One region of the Clostridium cellulovorans 743B genome, then DNA from elsewhere that is predicted to be linked to it. Evidence: riboswitches for the same ligand, from Rfam matches in the RefSeq annotation. Region 1 holds a riboswitch; the other holds the start of a gene.
The links. Region 1 has a riboswitch for thiamine pyrophosphate ahead of thiS (sulfur carrier protein ThiS). Riboswitches for the same ligand answer to the same signal wherever they lie in the genome.

Region 1 (4,203 bases):
TTTTCAAATGTATTCATTATATCAGCACTTCCCAGTCTTTTAGAATTGGTTGATATCCTCGATTAATGATGACCTTTGAGAATTCTTCAAGTCCTCTGTCATCGCTTATTTCAAATTGAGGAACACTTTCTTCTTCCTTAACAGCATGACCACCAACTTCTGTTATAGAACCAGCAGACATCTTTGTAACACCGAGTCCGATTATATTCTCTCTAAAGCTTGGGGTCTCTCTTGTAGAAATAGTGATTCCACAGCGTGGCATAAAAATTCTAAGAGCTGTCATAGCTTGAACAAGAGACTTATCATCTACACCTTTAGGCATAAAGGGGTTGCCGGCATGTGGGCGTATTCTTGGAAGTGATATAGCTATATCAGTGCCAGGATAATTATCTTGAAGATATTTTCCGTGTAGTCCTGTGAAAAAACTTTCCTTTTGCCAAGAATCAAGTCCAAGTAATGCTCCAATATTTACGTTATGCATTTTTGCTTTGCAAGCTCTTTCAGGAGCATCAAGTCTAAAATGATAATCGCTCTTTGGACCTTTTGGATGTAGTTTAGGATATAAATCTTCATTATAGACTTCTTGGAACATGGTGAAGCTATCAACACCAGCAGCAACAAGTTCTTCATATTCTTCTATAGTAAGAGAATATACCTCCACAGCAATTGAATGAAGATATTTCTTTAAAACTCTTGCACAGTCTGCGATATAAGAAACTGGAGTAACTGCTCTAGCATCACCAGTGAGGATTACTACATGTCCAAAACCTTCCTCGCTAATAGCTTTACCTTCAATTTCTACTTCCTCTAGGCTTAATTTCTTTCTTGGTATATGGTTGCTAGTATTAAAACCACAATATACACAATGGTTTGTACATATATTAGAAAGATATAAAGGTGTAAAGATATTTATAGTTTTACCAAAGTTGCTAGTTGTAAGACGGTTTGCCTTTTGTGCCATTGCTTCTAGGTGAGCTGAAGCTTTTGCTGATAAGAGTGTAAGATAATCAAGTTCCGTAGGAAATTCTGCATTTATAGAACGAATTACATCATTATCAGTAACTTTTTCAAAAAAGCTATCAAAATCAAAATCTTTATAGGTAAGATATTTATTATAAAAACTCATTAATAATCCTTCTTTCTGAAACTCTTGTATTAAGAGATACAAGTTCCAATAAAGAAACTACATTTTTATATAAGGTATAGTGTAGAAACTTAAGTGGAGCTTATATAACTAAAGAATCTCAAAGTAATTTTCTATATAGAATTCTTTAGTCAAGGAAACCAGTCAGTGGTGTAGAAGCTTCAGCATAATCGCTAACAATACCAGGCTTAGATAGGTAAGCAGCTCTACCAGCCTGAACAGCAAATCCAAAAGCTTTAGCCATTAATACAGGATTACTAGCAGTTGCTACTGCAGTGTTCACTAAAACAGCAGAGGCACCTAGTTCCATAGCTTCAGCAGCTTCGGAAGGCTTACCAATCCCAGCATCAACTATTATTGGAAGATCTATTTCTTCTATAAGAATTTTTACTAGCTCTTTAGTTTTTAAGCCTTTATTAGTACCAATAGGAGCTCCAAGTGGCATTATTGCTGCAGCACCTGCATCTCTCATTGATCTTGCAGCATATAAATCTGGGCACATATAAGGAAGAACTATAAAGCCGTCCTTTGCAAGAATTTCTGTTGCTTTTGCTGTTTCATAATTATCTGGTAGAAGGTACTTATTATCAGAAATAACTTCAATCTTAACCCAATTTCCACCACCAGCTGCTCTTGAAAGCTGAGCTATTCTTACAGCTTCTTCTGCATTTCTTGCACCATGGGTATTAGGCATTAATATACATTCTTTTGGAATGTAATTTATCATGTTTTTATCTGGGTTATTAAAATCTATACGGCGAAGAGCAGCAGTAACAACATGAGCACCAGAAACTTTTATTACATCTGGAATTAACGATTCATCAGCGAATTTTCCTGTACCTAAAAATAATCTGCTATTTACTGTTTGTCCTCCAATTATTAATTTATCTTCAATCATTATTAAAACCTCCAATGTTAATCTAGTGTACTACTTGCAAACCTAATGTGTATTTGATTTACACAAGGACTATATAGCCCGTACTTTTTGATTATTTTTCTTATTTTTAATAAAAAATAATACATGGTAAAGTAGAAATTTCCAATATAGAAAGTTTCTAGTTTAAGTTAATGGTATTATTATGAGAAAATATATCAGCCGCCACCAACAAAACGAAGCACTTCAATTGAGTCATTTTCTTTTAGGATTAATGTATTCCAAGAATCTTTAGGAGCGATAGATTTGTTTAATTCTACAATTACTTGTGCTGGGTTTATATTATGGACTTCAAGAATTTCATATACTGAAATATTTGAAGCAACATCTATGGAGTTTCCGTTTAATACAACATTCATAAAAACACCTCCTTATTTCTTTTATGATAAATATATATAAATAATAACAATGCAAACTTGAGTTATATAAGTTCCAACAATGTTTATACATTGTAAATCATGTAATGTGGATAGAATTAGTGTAGAGTTTTTATTGGAACATATAGATTTAAGACTTGATTATTGTTTGCAAAGCCTAGTAGATTAGTGTAATTTAAATAAAAAAGCGGTATAGAACTTGCACTAAAACTTCCTTAAATGGAATCTAATACAATCATATACCGCGAGAACATTCTGGGCAAACAAAAAAGCTTACCCGGAATGAGTAAACTCCTATGCAAAATATGCATGTAGCTTCCCTCCGGCGGTATTAACCGCTTCAGGTTCAAAGAGTTGAGGATAAACCTCTCTCAGCCTTTTGGCACCCCTAGCCTAAAATTATTTAATTACTATTACGAGAACATTATAAACCTAAAGTAAGTATATGTAAAGTCACTATCAAAACTAAAAAATGCCTTGAAAAGAAAGTTCTTCTTGGTGAATCACTTTCATAAACAGCATTTTTATAGATTCTAAGGACGGAGAACATTCTTCTTTAACATAGTTTTTCATGTATCCTTTAAGTTTCACCATTTCATAAGTTATTGCATCAGTATCATTATGATTTACAAAGAACGTTACAAACTTTAGGTGTTTCTGCCAATGTTCTATTAGGTCATCAGTTTCTTTTATAGCTTCTTCCCACTGATTATCGTCAACTAATTTATCAATTTTATCAGTAGCTTCAATGAGATGGAGATTTATATAATGAAGATAATTATTTATAAAATATATACTTACAAGCATTAAGGCGAATAATCCTAAGGAGGTTATTAAGTTTTTCATGAAAAATCACCTCTATTTTATTGCTTTTTTCCTTTATTCTTATTGCTTTTTTCTTGGTTATTATTTTGTTTTTTAGAATCATTTTTTCCTTGGATATATAGTTCACCCTGGCAATCTAGTAAGGCTAAGATGATGTCTTTAATATCTTTATGACCTTGTTTCTGAATGGTGTTTATAAGCCACTTTTCGTCCTTTTCAGCAAGCTTTAAATTATATTCCCTAATTTTGCCATCGACCACCAGGGTTAAAGGCAAGGTATCTTGGGTACAATGGATGTTCATATCCTTTTTTGTTGGCGGAGTAAGTTCAGTTTTCGGGATAATAGAAAGTTCACCACAAGTTTCTAATATAGCAAATTCTATATCTTCTATGTTAAAGTAGCCTTCAAGCCTTAATTCTTCTAAAAGATCATCTATGTTAAATTTTTGTTTTTTCATTTCTTCAAAATCTATATAACCATTTTTAATTAAGATGCTTGGATGACTTGAAAAAAGAATTCGAGTCTTTTCAAATTTCATTTGAATAAAGGAAATCATTACCTCAAGGAGAATTAAGGTAATAATGGGTATAATACCGTATAAAAGTGGTATTTTGGAATCAACTATAGGAAGCGATGCAAGTTCTGATACTATTATGGTAACAACTAATTCAAAGGGTTGTAACTCGCCAATTTGCCGTTTCCCCATAAGACGCATAGTAAATATTATGAGAAAAAATGTGATAATTGTTCTTATTATTGTTGTATACATAAAAAAACTCCTTGATTGTTTGTATATTTTATATTTTTCTCAATATTTTTAAAATTATGATAAGTTTCAAGGCAAAATCACGTATAATAATAGTAACAGTAATAATTAGACAGAAGATTGGAATAAATGCGGTAAGCGAAGGGAAGTGTATTT
Region 2 (4,203 bases), 680 kb from region 1:
ATTAGTTATGAAGCTTATAGATGTAGAGTATACTTTCGATAATAATAAAATAATATTCTATTTTACTGCTGAAGGAAGAGTTGACTTTAGAGAATTAGTAAAAGATCTTGCTACGATTTTTAGGACTAGAATAGAACTTAGACAAATTGGAGTAAGGGATGAAGCTAAAATGCTTGGAGGGGTTGGACCTTGTGGCAGACCTCTTTGTTGTACAACTTTCCTTGGAGATTTTGCGCCAGTATCTATAAAAATGGCAAAGGAGCAGAATTTATCGCTGAATCCATCTAAAATATCAGGAATATGTGGAAGACTTATGTGTTGTTTAAATTATGAGCAAGAAACATATGAAAAGACAAGAAGGATAATGCCAACAGTTGGATCTATAGTTGAGACTGCTGAAGGTAGAGGTGAGATAATTTCAAGCAGTATAGTTAAAGAGAAGGTTACAATAAAGGTAACACCACCAGAAGGTGAATGGTATCTTTTAGAGGCTCCTATTGTAGGATTGAAACTTATATCAGGCTCTTATGAAGGAACTGTTGACGAGAAGGATATTAAGCTTGAAGTTGAAGATGCCGCCGATGTAAAAGTTATTAAAGAATTATTTAAGACTGACTAGGGGGAAGCAATGTGAAGGCAGTATTAAAAATTAGTAATTTAAATACCTCAAAGGATATCAATGCTGTAAAAAGTGCCATAATTTCTAACGAAGGTATTATGGCATGTCAGATATCCAAAAGTACTGGGGATGTTAATATCGTATATGATCAATACTTCACATCTATAGATGAAATAATTGAAAGTATAGAAAATGCTGGTTATATTGTGATATAAAAAATGTTGAATTATTCTCGAACTATGTTAAAATAGTTCTTGTATTAGTTAGAAAGTAACCCAATTATCAAGGAGGTGTATTTTATAATGGCATACGTAATTAATGATTCATGTATCAGCTGTGGAGCATGTGCTTCTGAATGTCCAGTTAGTGCTATAAACCAAGGTGATGCACAATACGAAATCAACGATAGTTCTTGTATCGATTGCGGAAACTGTGCAAATGTTTGCCCAGTTGGAGCTCCAGTTCAAGGCTAATATTTACATGAAAAGATCACTTTTTAGTGGTCTTTTTTTGTACAAGCTCTATATTTTTAACTTTATTTACCTATAGGAATAGGTATTTACAATCGGTTTTCAAGTTATCTAAGAAGTTGTCTAAATTAAATACATATACGTCTTACTGAAGCTAATGCAGCTTTTTTATAGGTTATATGGATTTTATGTAGAAGTATTATTAGGACTTATATATAAAGTTCCAATTAAAAGCCTAGATTAATTCCATAAGTGGTATGTTCATTTAATTCAGGGGTATAATTAGAAACCATATATTAAATTTGTAATAAGTATGATTATTAGAGTGAAAATTATAGAATTTTTTACAAGGTGATATATGTTGACTATAGAGATGCCATGGAATACAATGATAATAATAAACATAATATAATAAATTAACGCTAGGGGTGCCTTTGGCTGAGAAATGATTTATCATTAACCCTTATACCTGATCTGGTTAGTACCAGCGTAGGAAAGCTATATTTGCCTAGTAGCTACGTTATCCTATGGACGTAGTTTTTTTATGTTTAAAATACAAATTAAATTAGTGTAAGGGTTTGAATGCTCTTATAACTATATATAAAAAGGAGGAAGTAGTTATGGAGATGTTGAATGTTTTAGGTTTTTTTGAAATCTCAAAGACGTTGCAAGATATCATAGAGGATCCAGGCAAGATTATAGAAAATCTTAAGTTAATTGCAAAGTCCCCTGTGGTTTTAATTACGTTATTAGGAATAATTGTTCTTATTGTTTTACTTACTAAGGTAAGAAAGGTTAAATTTGATTCTAAGGTTATTACATATGTAGCGGTGGCAGTAGCTTTATCTGCAATCCTTTCATTTATTAAGATTTATAAGTTACCTATGGGAGGTAGTGTAACCTTAGGAAGCATGATTCCTATATTGATATTAGCTTTCGCTTACGGGTCAGAGGTTGGTTTTATAGCAGGTTTGGTTTTAGGCCTTGTAAACTTAGTTATAGATCCATATATACTGCATCCTGTACAAGTTTTATTTGATTACATATTGCCGTTTATGATTTTAGGTATAGCTGGTTATTTTAAGAATAAGCAGTTAGGAATTGTAGCAGCTGTTGTAGGCCGATTTATATTCCACTTCTTATCAGGAGTTATATTCTTTGCAGAATACGCGGGAGATATGAATCCATATATATATTCAATATTATATAATGGAACCTATTTAGTTCCAGAAATGATAATATCCATAGTTATTATTTCAGTAGTGCCTATTGAAAGAATTTTTCATAAGAGAAAAAGTAAGTATGCATAGATAAAGCACATAAATTATAAAAGGCCTAGTATTTTGAGAAATTAATTGTTCTGAAAGTACTGGGTTTTTTGCTGTCTATACTCTAATGCAATTAAAAAAACTTTGTGTTAGAATAATACAAGTGATGAGATGAAACGTGAGAGGTAATAAATATGGATTTTTTGAAAGCTGATGAGACTTTGGATGATTTGCAATTAAAGGATATACAAGTAATACAGAAGAAGGACGCATTTAGATTCGGTGTAGATGCAGTATTGCTTGCAAACTTTGCTAATGTTAAAAGAAGTCATAGAGTTATAGATTTATGTACGGGTACTGGGATAATTCCTTTTATACTAGCAGGAAAAACAGAGAGCAATTCTATAGTAGGAATTGAGATTCAAGATGAATTCGTTGAAATGGCAGATAGGACTGTGGAATATAATAAGTTGCAAGAGCGAGTAAGTTTTCATTGTAGGGACTTAAAGGACTTAGCTTTTTTAAAAACCTTAGGGTTAGTAGATGTGGTAACAGTTAATCCACCGTATAAGCTCCAAAACTCGGGGTTAATTAATCCTAATGATAAGAATGCTATTGCTAGGCATGAGATCCTTTGTACATTAGAAGACGTTATAATCGCCTCTAAGGCAGTTTTAAAGGATAATGGAAGACTATACATGGTTCATAGACCAGATAGGCTTGCAGATATATTCTGTCTAATGAGAAAACATAATATAGAACCAAAGAGAGTTAGAATGGTTCATCCTTCAGTTGGGAAAGCTCCTAATATAGTGTTAGTGGAAGGACAGAAATTTGGTGGTGCATTCTTAAAGTGGGATACACCTTTATATGTCCATGAGGAAGATGGAAGCTACACTAGAGAAATAGATGAGATATATGGTAGGTAATACTGGTGGTTTATAAGCGAAAGTTATATAAAATCATAAGTGAAAATTATATAAGAAAAAAATCATAATATTCGAGTAGAAATAATAGATTTTTAAGGTAGGATTAAAGTATGAGTGGTAAGTTATATATAGTAGGAACCCCTATTGGAAATTTAAGAGATATAACCATAAGAGCATTGGATACCTTAAAGGAGTGCGATATGGTTGCAGCAGAGGATACTAGGGTGACTCTTAAGCTTTTAAATCATTTTGAGATTAAAAAGCCTTTGATTAGTTATCATAAGTATAATGAGAAGGATAAAAGTGCTGACATATTAGAACTTGTTAAAGAAGGTAAGAATATAGCATTGGTTAGTGATGCAGGAATGCCAGGGATTTCAGACCCAGGCTCTATCTTGATTGAAAGAGCAGTGGCTGAAGATGTGCCTTTTGAGGTTATTCCAGGAGCTACAGCGGTTATAACAGCCTTGGTTTATTCAGCATTAGATACAACAAGCTTTACCTTTAGAGGATTTTTCCCAAGGGAGAATAAAGAAAGAGAAGCATTATTTGCTGATATAGAGAATTATAAGGATACTTTAATTTTTTATGAATCTCCATATAGAATAGTGCAAACACTTCAATATATCAAAGATAGATTAGGAAACCGTAGAATAGCTATATGTAGAGAAATAACTAAGCTATATGAAAGTATCTTTAGAGGAACTGTAGAAGAAGCCTATGAATTCTTTAATGAGAATTCTCCAAAAGGGGAATTTGTATTAGTTTTAGAAGGAAAGACCTTAGAAGAGATAGATAGGGAAGAAAGAGCTACTTGGGAACATATGACCATAGAGGATCATATTGTCATGGAGATGAAGCAAGGTCATAGTAAAAAAGAGGCTATAAAGCTTGTTGCTAAGGCAAGGGGTATGGCG

Region 2: another riboswitch for thiamine pyrophosphate. It lies ahead of thiT (energy-coupled thiamine transporter ThiT); the one in region 1 lies ahead of thiS (sulfur carrier protein ThiS).

What each region holds. Positions count from the first base shown of each region.
Region 1 is NC_014393.1:854,780-858,982, forward strand. It holds gene thiF (sulfur carrier protein ThiS adenylyltransferase ThiF) at 1-17, opposite strand, end outside; gene thiH (2-iminoacetate synthase ThiH) at 17-1,126, opposite strand; gene CLOCEL_RS03510 (thiazole synthase) at 1,272-2,042, opposite strand; gene thiS (sulfur carrier protein ThiS) at 2,237-2,437, opposite strand; TPP riboswitch at 2,756-2,855, opposite strand; gene CLOCEL_RS03520 (DUF4363 family protein) at 2,921-3,301, opposite strand; gene CLOCEL_RS03525 (DUF421 domain-containing protein) at 3,319-4,050, opposite strand.
Region 2 is NC_014393.1:175,617-179,819, forward strand. It holds gene CLOCEL_RS00675 (PSP1 domain-containing protein) at 1-619, shown strand, start outside; gene CLOCEL_RS00680 (heavy-metal-associated domain-containing protein) at 631-834, shown strand; gene CLOCEL_RS00685 (DUF362 domain-containing protein) at 922-1,092, shown strand; TPP riboswitch at 1,504-1,602, shown strand; gene thiT (energy-coupled thiamine transporter ThiT) at 1,710-2,399, shown strand; gene CLOCEL_RS00695 (tRNA1(Val) (adenine(37)-N6)-methyltransferase) at 2,552-3,286, shown strand; gene rsmI (16S rRNA (cytidine(1402)-2'-O)-methyltransferase) at 3,397-4,203, shown strand, end outside.